One region of the Streptomyces sp. NPDC048191 genome, then DNA from elsewhere that is predicted to be linked to it. Evidence: riboswitches for the same ligand, from Rfam matches in the RefSeq annotation. Region 1 holds a riboswitch; each other region holds the start of a gene.

Region 1 (5,566 bases):
CGCGTCAAGGATCACCGGCACACGCGCGTGCTCGACGATCAGCTGGAAGTTGTGGGGGTTGCGGATCCCGAGCCCGGACCCGATCGGCGACCCCAGCGGCATCACCGCCGCACACCCCACGTCCTCCAGCTTCCGCGCCAGCACGGGATCGTCGTTGGTGTACGGCAGCACCGTGAACCCGTCGTCGACCAGCGTCTCCGCCGCCTCCAGCAGCTCCACCGGATCCGGCAGCAGCGTCCGCTCGTCGGCGATGACCTCCAGCTTGATCAGGTCCGTGCCGAGCGCCTCCCGCGCCAGCCGCGCGGTCAGCACCGCCTCCCCGGCCGTGAAACAGCCCGCCGTGTTCGGCAGCACCCGGATGCCCAGCTTCTCCAGCACGGACAGCACCGAGCCGTGCACGGACGGGTCCACCCGCCGCATCGCGACCGTCGTCAGCTCCGTACCGGAGGCGACCAGCGCACGCTGGAGCACCTCCAGGCTGGGCGCGCCGCCCGTACCCATGATCAGCCGGGAGGAGAAGGTCGTACCCCCGAGAACCAGAGGATCGTCGGCCATGGCTCAGCCCCCCTGGACAGCGGTGAGGACCTCGACCCGGTCGCCCTCGGCCAGCACCGTGCTCGCCCACTCGGTGCGCGGCACCACGGTCTCGTTGACGGCGGCGGCGACCCCGGAGGGCGCCGCGACCAGCGAGCGTACGACGGCGTCGAGAGCGGTACCCGGAACGATCTCCCGGCGCTCTCCGTTGACGGAGATGGGAACGGTGACAGGGATGCTCATGCGGGCTGCTCCAGGAGGACGGCGGCGCCGAAGCGCCGCGGCGTGAACGGACGGGCCTCGTCCGGCAGTTCGCCGTCGGCCAGCAGCCGGGCCATGACATCGCCGGTGACCGGGGTGAGCAGCACCCCGTTGCGGTAGTGCCCGGTGGCCAGCAGCAGCCCGTCCAGCCCGGACGGGCCGAGCAGGGGCGCGTTGTCGGGCGAGCCGGGGCGCAGCCCGGCCCGGGTCTCGGTGAGCGGCAGTTCGGTTATGCCCGGCACCAGCTCATGGGCGTCGCGCAGCAGCTCGTACACCCCGCCCGCGGTGACCGTCGTGTCCCAGCCCAGCTCCTCGCTGGTGGCGCCGACGACCAGTTCGCCGTTCTCGCGGGGCACCAGGTAGACCTGGCTGCCCCGGACGACGGCCCGTACGGTCCGGCTGAGGAACGGCGCGTACCCGCTGGGCACGGTGAGCCGCAGCACCTGCCCCTTCACCGGCCGCACCGGCGGCAGCAGCGCCTCCGGCAGCCCCGCGAGCCGCCCGCTCATGCTCCCGGCGGCGAGCACCACCTGTCCGGCGCGCAGCTCGGCGCCGTCCGCCGTGGTGACCCCGGCGGCCCGGTCCCCCGCGACGTCCAGCCGCTCGGCCCACGCCCGGTGGAACCTCACGCCGGTCCGCTCGCACGCGGCCACCAGGGCCGCCGCCAGCCGCCGCGGGTCGATCTGGTGGTCGCCGTCGACCCGCAGGCCACCGCGCACCCCGGGCGCCAGCATCGGCTCCAGGCGCCGGCACTCCCGCCCGGACAGCCACTCCGACTCCAGCCCCGAGCGCTGCTGCAGGGCGTGCAGTTCGCGCAGGTGGGCGCGGTCGTCGGCGTCCATCGCGACCGCGAGGGTGCCGCAGCGGCGGTAGCCGAGGTCGTGGCCGGTCAGTTCGGTCAGTTCGGCCGCGAAGTCCGGGTAGCGGCGGGCCGATTCCAGGTTCAGGGCGAGTAGTCTCTCCTCGCCGTAGTGCAGTTCGGTGACCGCGGCCAGCATCCCGGCCGCGACCCGCGCGGCCCCGCCGCCGGGCTCGGGATCCACCACGGCCGTGGCGAGCCCGCGCTGCGCCGCGCGCCAGGCGGTGACCAGGCCGATGATTCCGCCCCCGATGACGAGGACGTCGGACGTATCGGACGTACGTGACGACATGGGCGGTAAGCCCCTCCCTTCGCCGGCATGACCCGGATCAGGTTCGTACGGTCGGAGGCCGCCAGCCTCCCTCTCAGCCCGGTGCGCCGGGCTCCCGCGAGTGCTTGTACGGTGGCCACCCTAGCCCGCCCCGCTCCTCACCCGTAAGGGAGCCCCTGCTCATGGCCCGGTCGCTCGACGGACTGACCTTCGCCCCCGTGGCGGATCAAGCCCCAGGTCAGGTGGGCACCCGCACCCGGTTCGCGTACCACGAGGAGGGCGGCGGGATCTGGGCCGAGTACGCGGGCGGCGACGTCGTACGCGGCCGTCTGGTCGGCACCCGGGAGGGCGACCGGCTGGACTTCCGCTACGTCCAGCTGAAGACCGACGGCACGACCTCCTGCGGGCACTGCGTGTCCACCGTCGTGGAGCTGCCGGACGGCCGGGTGCGGCTGGAGGAGACCTGGGAGTGGGAGTCCCAGGCGGGCGCCGGTACGAGTGTTGTGGAACAGGTCACCGAGCACGCCCGCTGACTGACGCTCCGTCACATGTCTATGGTGATCGGGTGAGCGAGCAGACAGCACAAGAGGGCACGTCACAGGGGCGCCGCGTGGTCGTCGCGGGCGCCGGCATGGCCGGGGTGCAGACCGCGGTCGCGCTGCGGGAGCAGGGCTTCAAGGGCCCCGTCACCGTGATCGGGGCGGAGCCGCACCAGCCGTACGACCGGCCGCCGCTGTCGAAGGCCGTGCTGCTCGGCAAGGCCGAGGACTCCGCCTTCGACGTGGACTTCGAGTCCCTCGGCGTCGAGCTGCGGCTCGGCTGCGAGGTGCTGGGCCTGCGTCCCGCCGAGCACGAGCTGGACACCGAGGCGGGCCCGGTGCCGTACGACGTCCTGGTCATCGCCACCGGCGCCGAACCGATCACCCTGCCCGGCACCGAGGGCGTGCCCGGCGTGCACCTGCTGCGCACCCTGGACGACGCCGAACGGCTGCGCCCGGTGCTCACCCAGCAGCACGAGATCGTGGTCGTCGGGGCCGGCTGGATCGGCGCCGAGTTCGCCACGGCCGCCCGTGAGGCCGGCTGCGTGGTGACCGTCGTGGAGGCCGCCGACCGGCCCCTCGCCGGCGCCCTGCCCGCCGAGGTCGCCGCCCCCATGGCCGCCTGGTACGCCGACGCGGGCGCCGAGTTGCGCACGCACGCGCGCGTGGAGCGCGTCGAGCCCGGCGCGGTGATCCTCGCCGACGGCACCCGGCTGCCCGCCGGAGCCGTCGTCGTCGGCATCGGCGCCCGCCCCGCCACGGCCTGGCTGGCCGGCTCCGGCGTCGAGCTGGGCCCGCACGGGGACGTCCTCGCCGGCGACCGGCTGCGCACCTCCGTGGCGGACGTGTACGCCGTCGGCGACTGCGCCTCCTTCCCCTCGGCCCGCTACGGCGAACGGCTGCTCGTCCACCACTGGGACAACGCCCTGCAGGGCCCGCGCACGGTCGCCGCGAACATCCTCGGCGAGACCCCGGAGGTCTACGACCCGGTGCCGTACTTCTGGTCCGAGCAGTTCGGCCGGTTCGTGCAGTACGCCGGTCACCACGCCGCGGCCGACCGCGCGGTGTGGCGCGGCGACCCGGCGGGCCCCGCCTGGACGGTGTGCTGGCTGCGCGAGGACCGCCTCGTCGCCCTGCTGGCGGTAGGCCGCCCGCGTGATCTGGCGCAGGGCCGGAGACTGATCGAGTCGGGCCGCGGCATGGACGCGCGGGCCCTGGCGGACCCGGCGAAGCCCCTGAAGGACGCCACGGCCGACTAGCCCGGCCGTCCCGGCCGGACCTGCCTGACTTCCGACTGTCAGTGGGGGATGGCAGGCTTGTCCTGTGACCGAGATTGACGCAAAGATCGATGCTCTCGTCCCCGCCTGGCTCACCCTCCCCGACATCGCCGAACAGCTCGGCGTCGAGGTGACGCGCGTCCGGCAGCTGGTCAAGGAGGGCCAGCTCATCGCCGTACGCCGAGGTGAGAACCGCGCGCTGCACGTCCCCGCCGCCTTCATCGACGGGGACAAGGTCGTCAAGGGCCTGTCCGGCACCCTGACGCTCCTGCGGGACGACGGCTTCACGGTCGAAGAGATGATCGAGTGGCTCTTCACCCCCGACCCGACCCTGCCCGGCACCCCCGCGCAGGCCCTGAGCGAGAATCGCGGCACGGAGGTGAAGCGCCGCGCCCAGGCGCTCGCCGTCTGAGCCGCACCGCACCACGAGGGGTGGCGTGCGGGCCGTGGCCCGTACGCCACCCGTGAACACCACCAGGGACACCGACCAGGGGGGACCCACGTATGCCCGACACCGCACGCGCCGCGCTCGCCGACGCCCGTCTGTACCTCTGCACGGACGCGCGCACGCGCCAGGGCGACCTTCCCGAGTTCCTGGACGCGGTCCTGGCCGGCGGTGTCGACATCGTGCAGCTGCGCGACAAGGGCATGGAGGCCGCCGAGGAGCTGGCCCACCTGGAGGTCTTCGCGGACGCCTGCGCCCGGCACGGCAAGCTCCTCGCGGTGAACGACCGCGCGGACGTCGCCCACGCCGCCCGCGCCGACGTGCTGCACCTCGGCCAGGGTGACCTGCCGGTCCCCGCGGCCCGCGCCGTCCTCGGCGAGGAGGTGCTGGTCGGACGCTCCACGCACGCCGAGTCCGAGGCCGCCGCGGCCGCCGTGCAGGAGGGCGTGGACTACTTCTGCACCGGCCCCTGCTGGCCCACCCCCACCAAGCCGGGCCGGCACGCGCCCGGCCTGGACCTGGTGCGGTACACGGCAGGCCTGGGCACCGACCGCCCCTGGTTCGCGATCGGCGGGATCGACCTCTCCAACCTCGACCAGGTGCTGGACGCCGGTGCCCGCAGGGTGGTCGTCGTCCGCGCGATCACCGGGGCCGACGACCCGGGAGCGGCGGCAGCGGAGTTCGCGAAGCGGCTGCGGGAGGCCTGACGGCGGTCGCCGGTGGCTTCGTCCGACCGGCCGGCGCGATCCTCGTCGGCCCTGTCCGGAGTTCTGTCCAAGGGGTGGACATGAGACGGACAATTCGGGCAAATTTCCGGCATCCGGTTGGGGTACCGCCCACCCCTGGCTAACCTGCCCGTATGGCCCTCGGAACCTCCTCCACCAGGACTGATCGCGCACGCACCGTGCGCGACATGCTCGCCACCGGCAAGACCACGTACTCGTTCGAGTTCTCGGCGCCGAAGACCCCCAAGGGCGAGCGGAACCTGTGGAGCGCACTCCGGCGGGTCGAGGCGGTCGCGCCCGACTTCGTCTCCGTGACCTACGGCGCCGGCGGCTCCACCCGGGCCGGCACGGTCAAGGAGACCCAGCAGATCGTCGCCGACACCACGCTCACCCCGGTCGCCCACCTCACCGCGGTCGACCACTCCATCGCCGAACTGCGGAACATCATCGGCCAGTACGCGGACTCCGGGATCCGCAACATGCTCGCCGTGCGCGGCGACCCGCCCGGCGACCCCATGGGCGCATGGGTCCCGCACCCGCGGGGCCTGACCTACGCGGCCGAACTCGTCCGGCTCATCAAGGAGTCGGGCGACTTCTGCGTGGGCGTCGCCGCGTTCCCCGAGATGCACCCCCGTTCCATGGACTGGGACACCGA
Region 2 (5,566 bases), on a different contig from region 1:
GTGGGATTGCCCGATTTCGGGTGTTGACGTCATGTCTGTGGCATATGACGATATGCGGAACAGCGAGCGCCGAACCGTCGCCCTGTGAACTGCGCGGTGCTCCCGTACCGGCCCGAAGGAGGGCGGCAATGAAGACGTTCCGGAGGCGTGTCCCGGGCAAGAAATCGGCGGTGGCGGCATTGATCCTCGGGGTGACCCTCCTCGTCGCCCCGACCGCGACCGCCGCCACCGAGAACCCGAAGCCCCAGAGCCCCGGCTTCGACCTGTGCGTCCACAGCGCCGGTCCGGCCGGCCGCTTCATCTACCCGGGGTACTCCAACATCCCCTGCATCTGAGTGGCGCAAAGCGAACGCCCCCGCCCAGCGGTTTCCCGTTGGGCGGGGGCTTTTGCCTGCCGCGATTACGACGCGGGCGGCGAACCAGGCGTGGTCGGCGCCGGCGTACCGGGCGTGGTCCCGGCCGGTGAGGTCACGGTCGGCGACGGCGACCCGGGTGCGGTCACCGTCGGCGACGGCGACCCGGGCTTGGTCGGCGACGGTGACCCCGGTGCGGTCGGCGACGGCGACCCGGGCTTGGTCGGCGACGGTGACCCCGGTGCGGTCGGCGACGGCGACCCGGGCTTGGTCGGCGACGGCGACCCGGGCTTGGTCACCGAAGTGGTCGGTGAGGGCTTCCTCGAGGGCTTCTTCGTCGGCTTGGCCGTACAGACCTTGTGGCCTTGGACCCAGACGCGCTTTTTGTGCTGGCCCTTTCCCTTGTATTCCCAGTGCCCCTTCACCCACTGGCACTTGGGCTTCGCTGGAGTGGCGTGCGTGCTCACATCAGCGGAGTGTTGCGCGGTAGCGATTCCGGCTGCCCCGCCGAGCATCAGGACGGGCACCGCTGCTATCGCAACTACAGCCCCTCTCATATGAGTTCGCATGGCGGCTCCTTATCGCTGGGGGATTTCCAGTCCATGCCCACCCCTCGTTTCAAGGCTGACATGAGGGCACACAACTCGCAAATTCGGACAAAAACCACCGCATTCCCAAGGTGCAGACAAAACTGACGTGCGATCAGCTCTTGGGCTCCTGAACCGACCCGGGCGGTCGTGGCGAGCCACCGCTAGAGTGGACGCGGGGAGGTCCAGTGCGCGGAAATCTGCCGGTCGAGAATGTGGGGAGCACCCCGCTGTGTCTCTTCGTCGAGCCGTACGGTGAGGACTTCTGGCTTGAACCGGGCGACGCCGTCACCCTTTCCCCGGTCGGCGACGGCGGCAGTGTCCAGTTCGCGGTCCAGGTCGCGGCCGAGCTGATGAGCGTGTGGCTCTACGAGGACGGCGACCCCGGCAAAGTCATCGCGGAATCTCAGGTCACCGATGCGGCGGGCACGCCGTTGGAGTGTGGTCACCAGCGGGGTGACCGGCGCATTCCCGGACCGTTCTTCCGGCGGACCGAGTAACGACCTCAGCGCTTGCAGGAGCGGCCCCTGGCGGCCGAGCGAGGCCCCCCACCGGCCCGGCGACAGATTGCTTGGCAGCGCGCGGACCCGTCGGCCGGGCCGTCTCCGGGCCTTCCGAAGCCGCTCGGTCACGGCGGGTGACGACTGCTGACGGCAGTCGTGGGCGGCGACGGCCGCAGGTCACCCCTGGGCGGCCTCTGGGCCGTCCCTGGGCCGGTCCGAGGCCGCTCAGCGGCAACCGGTGACGACTACTAACGACAGTCGTAGCAGGCGGCAGCCACAGGTCACCGAGTTTGATCTGCGACACTGGTATCGCCATGCCTAAGCCCGGAGAACTCACTTTCGTCGCGCCGCGCGGAGCCCAGAAGCCGCCGCGGCACCTTGCCGATCTCACGCCCGCCGAGCGCAAGGACGCGGTGGCCGAGATCGGTGAGAAGCCGTTCCGCGCCAAGCAGCTCGCGCAGCACTACTTCGCGCGGTACGCGCACGAGCCGGAGCAGTGGACCGACATCCCCGCCGCCTCGCGGGACAAGCTGCGCGAGGCGCTGTTCCCGGAGCTGATGACCGTCGTCCGGCATCTGTCGACGGACCAGGGGACCACGCGCAAGACGCTGTGGCGGCTGTTCGACGGGACCCTCGTCGAGTCGGTGCTGATGCGCTACCCGGACCGGGTCACCATGTGCATCAGCTCGCAGGCGGGCTGCGGCATGAACTGTCCGTTCTGCGCCACCGGGCAGGCCGGGCTCGACCGGAACCTGTCCACGGCCGAGATCGTCCACCAGATCGTGGACGGTATGCGGGCCCTGCGGGACGGGGAGGTGCCCGGGGGACCCGCCCGGCTGTCCAACATCGTCTTCATGGGCATGGGCGAGCCGCTCGCCAACTACAAGCGTGTGGTCGGCGCCATCCGGGCGCTCACCGACCCGGCCCCCGACGGGCTGGGGCTGTCGCAGCGCGGGATCACCGTGTCCACCGTCGGGCTCGTGCCGGCCATCCACCGCTTCGCCGACGAGGGCTTCAAGTGCCGGCTGGCGATCTCCCTGCACGCCCCCGACGACGAGCTGCGTGACACCCTCGTCCCCGTGAACACGCGGTGGAAGGTGCGCGAGGTGCTCGACGCCGGGTTCGAGTACGTCGAGAAGAGCGGCCGTCGGCTGTCCATCGAGTACGCCCTCATCCGGGACATCAACGACCAGGCGTGGCGGGGCGACCGGCTCGGCCGGCTGCTCAGGGGCAAGCCCGTGCACGTCAATCTCATTCCGCTCAACCCGACGCCGGGCTCCAAGTGGACCGCATCGCGGCCCGAGGACGAGAAGGCGTTCGTGGAGGCCATCGCCGCCCATGGTGTGCCCGTCACCATCCGGGACACCCGTGGTCAGGAGATCGACGGAGCCTGTGGTCAGCTCGCGGCCACCGAGCGGTAATCTGACCCGGTCCACACATCTTCATATTCCGACAGGGGAGCGCCACAGCGCTGAGAGTGCGGCGGACAGGGCCGCAGACCCTCTGAACCTCGCCCAGGTCATTCTGGGTAGGGAGTTCGGTCATCACTCAAGCTGTTGCGCCCTGCCCGGGTCCTCCTCGCGGAGTCCGGGCGGGGCCGCGTCTCTTCCTGGCCAACCCCAGGAGGACATCCAGTGCAGAACAAGACCTTCGTGGCCGTGGCGGTCGGGCTCGGCCTGATCGGCCTGTCCGCGTGCGGATCCACCGACGCCAAGTCGTCAGGTGACTCCAAGACCGTGACGCTCGTCAGTCACGACTCGTGGGCCGTCTCCAAGAACGTGCTCGCCGACTTCGAGAAGCAGTCCGGATACAAGGTCAGGGTCCTCAAGGACGGCGACGCCGGGCAGGCCGTGAACAAGGCCATCCTGACCAAGGACAACCCGCAGGGCGACGTCTTCTTCGGCGTCGACAACACCCTGCTGTCCCGCGCGCTCGACAACGGGCTCTTCCAGCCGTACCGGGCCAAGGGCGCCGACCGGATCCTGCCCCAGTACCGCGTCGACCAGGACAAGCACCGGGTCACGCCCATCGACACCGGCGACATCTGCGTCAACTACGACAAGGCCTACTTCAGCAAGCACAAGCTGACCCCGCCGCAGTCCTTCGCCGACCTCGCCAAGCCGGCGTACAAGAACCTCCTCGTCACCGAGAACGCCGCGACCTCCTCGCCGGGCCTCGGCTTCCTGCTGGGCAGCGCCGGGCGGTTCGGCGACACCGGCTGGCAGGGCTACTGGAAGAAGCTCAAGGCCAACGGCGTCAAGGTCGTCGACGGCTGGGAGCAGGCCTACTACCAGGAGTTCTCGGGCTCCTCCGAGGGCAAGAAGGCCGGCGGCGACCGGCCGCTGGTGGTGTCGTACGCCTCCTCCCCGCCCGCCGAGGTGATCTACGCCAAGAAGCGCCCCAGCACCGCGCCGACCGGGGTCTCCTACGGCACCTGCTTCCGGCAGACGGAGTACGCGGGGCTGCTGAGCAACGCGAAGAACACCAAGGGCGGCAAGGCCTTCCTGGACTTCCTGCTCACCAAGGAGTTCCAGGAGGACATGCCGCTCAACATGTTCGTCTACCCGGTGCGCGAAGCCGCCCAGGTGCCACCGGAGTTCGTGAAGTACGGGCCGCAGGCCAAGAACCCCGAGACCATGGCCCCCGGCAAGATCGCCGCCAACCGTGACCAGTGGGTCAAGTCGTGGACCTCGCTCGTACTGAAGTAGCGGAACCCCGGCGGGGGAACGCGGCGAGGTTCGGGCTGATGGCCCTGCCCGTCGCGTTCTTCGCGCTGTTCTTCGCCTGGCCCGTGGCCGCGATCGTCACGCGCGGGCTGAAGGCCGACGGTGCCTGGCAGTGGGGGCGGATCGCGGACGTGGTCACGCAGCCGGACATCCGGCACGTGCTGTGGTTCACCACCTGGCAGGCGCTCGCCTCCACCGCGCTCACCCTGCTGCTCGCGCTGCCGGCCGCGTACGTCTTCGCCCGCCTCGACTTCCCCGGCAAGCAGGTGCTGCGGGCCGTCGTCACCGTGCCGTTCGTGCTGCCGACCGTCGTCGCCGGCAGCGCGTTCCTCGCCCTCGTCGGGCACGGCGGACTGCTCGACGAGCTGTGGGGCGTACGGCTGGACACCACTGTGTGGGCGATCCTGCTGGCCCATGTCTTCTTCAACTACGCGGTCGTCGTACGGACCGTCGGCGGCCTGTGGTCCCAGCTCGACCCCCGGCAGGAGGAGGCCGCCCGCATGCTCGGCGCGTCCCCCCTGCACGCCTGGCGGAAGGTCACCCTCCCGGCCCTCGCCCCCGCCGTGGCCGCCGCCGCGCTGATGGTGTTCCTCTTCACCTTCACCTCCTTCGGCGTCGTCCAGATCCTGGGCGGCCCCACCTTCTCCACCCTGGAAGTGGAGATCTACCGGCAGACCTCCGAGGTGTTCGACCTCTCCACGGCAGCCGTCCTCACCCTGGTCCAGTTCGTCGCCGTCGGCGCGATCCTCGTCGTGCACGCCTGGACGGTACGGCGCCGGGAGACCGCCCTGAGGCTCGTCGACCCGAAGGCGACCGCGCGCCGCCCGCGCGGAGCCGGCCAGTGGGCCCTGCTGGCCGGCGTCCTCGTCACGATCACGCTCCTGCTGGTCCTGCCGCTCGCCGTCCTCGTCCGCCGCTCCCTGGACGCGCCCGGCTTCGGCTACTACCGGGCGCTCGCGAACTCCGACGGCGGTACGTTCCTGGTGGCGCCCGTGCACGCGGTGTGGACCTCGCTCCAGTACGCCGTGGCCGCCACCGCCATCGCCGTCGTGATCGGCGGACTGGCCGCCGCCGCGCTGGCCCGCCGGGACGCGGGCCGCCTGGTGCGGGGCTTCGACGCGCTCCTGATGCTGCCGCTCGGGGTGTCCGCCGTGACGGTCGGCTTCGGTTTCCTGATCGCCCTCGACAAGCCGCCACTGGACCTCAGGGAGTCCTGGATCCTCGTCCCCCTCGCCCAGGCGCTGGTCGGCGCCCCCTTCGTCGTACGGACCATGCTGCCCGTACTGCGGGCGGTGGACGTCCGGCTCCGGGAGGCGGCGGCCGTGCTCGGGGCCTCGCCGTGGCGGGTGTGGCGGGAGGTGGACCTGCCACTGGTGCGTCGGGCGCTGCTGGTCGCG
Region 3 (5,566 bases), on a different contig from region 1:
CGCACGACCCCGCCCACCCCGCGCGGCCGCATGCCCCGTCTGGGATACGACCGCCCCGGTTTCAGCAGCCCGGTCGACGGCACCGAATCCGGCCGACCGAGCTTCACCAGCCCGGACTACACGAGCCCGGACTTCGGCGGCCCGGAACACCGGCCGGAGTAGCCCGCCTCCCACTCCTCGACGCGCCGGTGATCCAGTGCCTGCTCTACGCGGCCCGGCACTGGACCACCGGTCCGCGTGTCAGTCGGCGATCGGCAGATAGACCCGGTTCCCGCTCGCCGCGAACTCCTTCGACTTCTGGGCCATTCCGTCCTGGATCTCGGCCTGACTGCTGCCGTGTTCGCGGCGGATGTCCTGCGAGATCTTCATGCTGCAGAACTTCGGTCCGCACATGGAGCAGAAGTGGGCCGTCTTGGCCGGCTCGGCGGGCAGGGTCTCGTCGTGGAACTCCCGTGCCGTGTCCGGGTCCAGGGCGAGATTGAACTGGTCCTCCCACCGGAACTCGAAGCGGGCGTCCGACAACGCGTCGTCCCACTGCTGTGCGCCCGGGTGCCCCTTGGCGAGATCGGCCGCGTGCGCGGCGATCTTGTAGGTGATGACGCCGGTCTTGACGTCGTCCCGGTTGGGCAGGCCGAGGTGCTCCTTGGGCGTGACGTAGCAGAGCATCGCCGTGCCCCACCAGGCGATCATCGCGGCGCCGATGCCGGAGGTGATGTGGTCGTACGCCGGCGCGATGTCCGTGGTCAGCGGGCCGAGCGTATAGAACGGAGCTTCATCGCAGATCTCCTGCTGAAGGTCGATGTTCTCCTTGATCTTGTGCATCGGGACATGCCCCGGGCCCTCGATCATGGTCTGAACATTGAAACGCTTGGCGATCTGGTTGAGTTCCCCAAGAGTTCGCAATTCCGCGAACTGTGCCTCGTCGTTGGCGTCCGCGATCGACCCCGGCCGGAGGCCGTCGCCCAGCGAGTACGTGACGTCGTAGGCGGCGAGGATCTCGCACAGCTCCTCGAAGTTCTCGTACAGGAACGACTCCTTGTGGTGCGCGAGGCACCACGCGGCCATGATCGAGCCGCCGCGCGAGACGATGCCGGTCTTGCGGTTGGCGGTGAGCGGGACGTACGGCAGCCGGATGCCCGCGTGGACGGTCATGTAGTCCACGCCCTGCTCGGCCTGCTCGATGACCGTGTCCTTGTAGATGTCCCAGGTCAGTTCCTCGGCCTTGCCGTCGACCTTCTCCAGGGCCTGGTAGAGCGGCACGGTCCCGATGGGTACGGGGGAGTTGCGCAGCACCCACTCACGGGTCGTGTGGATGTTGCGGCCGGTGGACAGGTCCATGACCGTGTCGGCACCCCAGCGGGTCGCCCAGGTCATCTTCTCCACCTCTTCCTCGATGGAGGAAGTCACCGCGGAGTTGCCGATGTTGGCATTGACCTTCACCAGGAACCGCTTGCCGATGATCATCGGCTCGATCTCCGGGTGGTTGACGTTGGCCGGCAGCACCGCGCGGCCCGCCGCGATCTCCTCGCGGACCACCTCGGGGGAAACGTTCTCCCGGATGGCCACGTACTCCATCTCCGGGGTGATCTCGCCCCGGCGGGCGTACGCGAGCTGCGTGACCGTCTCGCCGCTGCGCCCCCGGCGCGGCTGGCGCGGACGTCCGGGGAAGACCGCGTCGAGGTTGCGCAGTCCGCCGCGCGGCGAGGTGTGCTTGACCCCGTCGTCCTCGGGGCGGACGGGACGGCCCGCGTACTCCTCGGTGTCGCCGCGGGCGATGATCCAGTTCTCCCGCAGCGGTGGCAGGCCCCTGCGAACATCGGTGTCGACGAGTGGATCGGTGTACGGGCCCGATGTGTCGTACAGGGTGACCGACTGCCCGTTGGTGAGGTGCACCTGGCGGACCGGCACGCGCAGGTCGGGGCGGGAACCCTCGACGTACGCCTTGTGCCAGCCGATGGACTTCCCGGCCTCCAGGGACTTTTCGCCCTGAACGGAGGCAGGCGTGCGTGCGTCCTTGTTGGTCATGAGACCTACTCCCTACGCCGGCATTACCCGGTAACAGGTTCGGCGGTCGACGCAGCGGATTCCGTCTGCCGACGTTTCCTGCGGAACATCGCCTGTTCCACGTGAAACATCGCGTGTACGGAGGTCAGCGCCCTCTCAGCCCGGTGCTCCGAGCTCCCGCGTGTGCAAAGGTGCCTCCACGCTAGCGCCATATGTGGCGCGATGAACAGTGGGCCCCCTGCCGTTGTTGAAATGATCGGGCGGTGACCAGCATGGAGCAGTACCCGTATCGGCCACCCGAGCCGCACCACCGAGGCGGCTCGGCTCAGGTCGGCGGACAGAGCTGCCCACCGCCCGCTGACCACGCGAACGGCACCGGGAGCGGCGGGCATCACGATGGCCGCGCGCAGGGTCAGGACCACGGGAACGGCGGCCGGGCTCACTCGCACGGTCACGGTGGTCACGGCCACAGCCATGGCCACAGCCATGGGCCTGCCGCACCCGTCTCCCGGCACTTGCGCAAGGTCATCGCCGCGATCCTGGTGCCGTTCACCGCGGCGGTCGTCGTCGGTCTGCTGGTGCTCTGGCCCGGGGGAGCCCCGGGCCACAAGCGCACCGGCGTCGGCTTCGACCGGGAGACGCAGCAGGCCACGGTCACCAGAGTGGTCGAGGTGAACTGCAAGTCGGTCAACGCCTCCGGTGGTACCGGAGCCGGCGATCCCTCTACCGCCGACGGCACCTCGGCGGAACAGCAGTCGGCGGGAAGCTGCAAGAAGGCGACCGTCCGGGTCGACACCGGCAAGGACAAGGGCCGTACGTTCACCGAGATCGTGCAGCCTGACCAGAGCCGTCAACTGCACCAGGGCGAGCAGGTCGTGGCCGCCTACGAGCCCTCGGCGCCGAAGGACCTGCAGTACTCGGTGACCGACGTGGACCGGAAGTTCCCCATGACGCTGCTCGCGGGGATCTTCGCGCTCGCCGTCGTCGTGGTGGGCAGGTTGCGCGGTGTCATGGCGCTCGTCGCACTGGCCGTGAGCTTCCTGGTGCTGACCCTGTTCATCCTGCCCGCGATCCTCCAGGGTTCGAACCCGCTGCTCGTGGCGGTGGTCGGGTCGAGCGCCATCATGCTGATCGCCCTGTACATGTGCCACGGCCTGTCGGCCCGTACGTCGGTGGCCGTGCTCGGCACGCTGGTCTCGTTGGGGCTGATCGGCCTCCTCGGCTCACAGTTCATCGGCTGGGCCGCACTCACGGGCAACACGGACGACAGCACCGGCCTCATTCACGGGCTGTATCCCAAGCTCGACATGAGTGGTCTGCTGCTGGCCGGCGTCATCATCGGCTCTCTCGGTGTGTTGGACGACGTGACCGTGACGCAGACATCGGCCGTCTGGGAGCTGCACGAGGCAAATCCGACGATGGGCTGGCGCGGGTTGTACCGGGCGGGCATCCGCATCGGCCGCGACCACATCGCTTCCGTGGTCAACACCCTCGTCCTCGCCTACGCCGGTGCCGCACTGCCGTTGCTGCTGCTGTTCTCGATCGCGCAGAGCAGCGTCGGGACCGTGGCCAACAGCGAACTGGTGGCCGAGGAGATCGTGCGCACGCTGGTGGGCTCGATCGGCCTGGTCGCCTCCGTCCCGGTCACCACCGCGCTCGCCGCCCTGGTCGTCTCGGCCGACCGCCCCGGCCAGGACAGCCCGGCACCGGTCGGGACACAGCCGGCCCCGGCGCTCGGCGGCCGGGGGCGACGCCGCAAGCGGTAGGGCCGACCGAGCCGGTGCGGGCGCGGTCGGCCCGCCGGGGCACGCGCCGGCCTCGTGCGCGCCGCATCGGCTCGGTCCCGGCCTCGGGTGAGCCGGCCGGGCCTGCCCCGGGAGCCATGCCCTTGGCTAGGTACGGCACCCCATGCAGAAGCGTTCCTGCACAGTTCGACGCGGCACGGCGGAGCGCCGGCGCCCCGTGCCGTAACGCTTCACCCAGCGCTCTGCTCCTCGGCCAGGATGCGGTCCAGAGCCTCGTCCAGATGGGCGTCGAAGTCTGCCAGCGCGCCCTCCTGGCCGAGCGGCACGAGCTTGTCCGTGCGGTCCAGGAAAGCGACGAGGGGCGGCGCGGAGGAGCGGAACAAGGCCTGGTCGCTGCCGACCTGAAGCCTGATCAGCACCTCGCCCAGCACCACGGAATCGGCTGGAGCGATGTGCACGTCCCCCTCACCGCACGGTCGGCCGACACCGTCGATCAGCAGTTCCCGCCCGAACGCCCAGGTCACCGGAGCATCACCGGGCAGATGGAAGGTGAGCCTGACGGCATAGGGATCACAGGTCTCGTAGCGCAACTCCACCGGGATGCGGAAGGAGAGATCCTCCGACACGAGAAAGCTCATCATGACTTCTGCCTGTACGGACTCGCGCATTGTCTACCCCGTCATATGACATCGACTGGCCGGGTTTGATCCCTCTCACCGTGGGTCAAATCTTGCTGAACGTACACGGCAGATCACAAGGAGTAAGTTTTCAGATACTGATAGAGAGCACAAGCGTGCCCAGATGGCGACCGATCTCCGCCTGCAGGCGATGGGCCGCGGGCAGCAGTCGGTCGCTCTGGTGGGCGGGCAGCGAGATGGCCATCGTCGCCACGGTGGTGCCCACCGTGATCGGAATCGCCGCGCAGACCGTGCCGAGTGCGTACTCCTGACGCTCGACCACCGGCCCCGTGCGCGGAATGCGGGCCAGTCGCCGCAATAGGGCATCGTTGTCGCGCACGGTGTACGGGGTGAGGGACTGCACCGGGTAGCGGGAGAGATGGTCGCGGCGGGCGTCCTCGTCCAGCTGGGAGAGCAGGCACTGCCCAATGGCGTGGGCATGACCTGTCTCGCGAAAGTCGGCCCACTCCTCGACCGCCGGCGCCTCGGGCGAGTCGGAGACGCACATGACCTCGATCTCGCCGTCCCGGTACATCGCGTAGTACACCGGCACGCCGATGGAATCCCGCCAGTGGGCGAGTGTGTCCGCCACCGCGCTGCGACGTTTCTGCTGCGCTCCGCTGCTGCTCAGCCGCTCGGCCGCGTCACCGAGGAAGAACAGCCCTTTCTCCCGGCGCAGATAGCCCTCGTGTACCAGGGTGCGCAGCAGGTGATAGGTCGTCGGGAGGGCGAGTCCGGTCTCGCGGGCGAGTTGTTTGGCGGGGGCTCCGTAGCCGTGTGTGGCGACGGTCTCCAGCAGCCGCATGGCGCGCTGGACGGATCCGATGAGCGTCGTGGCGGCAGGCGGGGCGGCGGCGCCGCCGGGGCGGGGTTGTTCGGGGACCGCGACGGTCGGCGGCCGTTGGACGGGGGGTGTACAGGAGCGCGGTGGGGCGGGGGGTGCGTGCGGTCCTGCCGGTGCGGTGTCAACCGTGGCCAAGGGTCACTCCCGGAGCGCGAGGGGCAGCCCGTGCGGAGGAAGAGCACGGAGGGGATCTGCGCCGTCCGCGAGGCCGGACCCCGCGGGAGTTCCGGACTCTAACCGCCCGCCGCCGCACCCAGACGGCCTCCCGGGGAAACTTCCCTCCCCCGAGGGAAACC

The links. A riboswitch is a leader RNA that binds a small molecule or an ion and turns the genes downstream of it on or off. The one in region 1 is predicted to bind thiamine pyrophosphate.
Region 2: it holds a riboswitch for thiamine pyrophosphate, as region 1 does, so the genes downstream of both, AB0D93_RS16420 (thiamine ABC transporter substrate-binding protein) here and thiO (glycine oxidase ThiO) in region 1, are expected to answer to the same signal.
Region 3: it holds a riboswitch for thiamine pyrophosphate, as region 1 does, so the genes downstream of both, thiC (phosphomethylpyrimidine synthase ThiC) here and thiO (glycine oxidase ThiO) in region 1, are expected to answer to the same signal.

The regions. Positions count from the first base shown of each region.
Region 1 covers NZ_JBEZMO010000002.1:392,450-398,015, reverse strand. Annotated here, with positions in the region: gene AB0D93_RS04840 (thiazole synthase) at 1-555, opposite strand, end outside; gene thiS (sulfur carrier protein ThiS) at 559-777, opposite strand; gene thiO (glycine oxidase ThiO) at 774-1,946, opposite strand; TPP riboswitch at 1,944-2,054, opposite strand; gene AB0D93_RS04825 (hypothetical protein) at 2,108-2,458, shown strand; gene AB0D93_RS04820 (FAD-dependent oxidoreductase) at 2,491-3,723, shown strand; gene AB0D93_RS04815 (Rv2175c family DNA-binding protein) at 3,788-4,153, shown strand; gene thiE (thiamine phosphate synthase) at 4,246-4,893, shown strand; gene metF (methylenetetrahydrofolate reductase [NAD(P)H]) at 5,046-5,566, shown strand, end outside.
Region 2 covers NZ_JBEZMO010000008.1:197,391-202,956, forward strand. Annotated here, with positions in the region: gene AB0D93_RS16400 (hypothetical protein) at 129-335, shown strand; gene AB0D93_RS16405 (hypothetical protein) at 426-914, shown strand; gene AB0D93_RS16410 (hypothetical protein) at 1,129-1,440, shown strand; gene rlmN (23S rRNA (adenine(2503)-C(2))-methyltransferase RlmN) at 1,758-2,864, shown strand; TPP riboswitch at 2,888-2,996, shown strand; gene AB0D93_RS16420 (thiamine ABC transporter substrate-binding protein) at 3,078-4,151, shown strand; gene AB0D93_RS16425 (iron ABC transporter permease) at 4,190-5,566, shown strand, end outside.
Region 3 covers NZ_JBEZMO010000001.1:168,828-174,393, forward strand. Annotated here, with positions in the region: gene AB0D93_RS00780 (hypothetical protein) at 1-162, shown strand, start outside; gene thiC (phosphomethylpyrimidine synthase ThiC) at 241-2,025, opposite strand; TPP riboswitch at 2,018-2,195, opposite strand; gene AB0D93_RS00790 (YibE/F family protein) at 2,268-3,770, shown strand; gene AB0D93_RS00795 (SsgA family sporulation/cell division regulator) at 3,980-4,417, opposite strand; gene AB0D93_RS00800 (IclR family transcriptional regulator C-terminal domain-containing protein) at 4,518-5,405, opposite strand.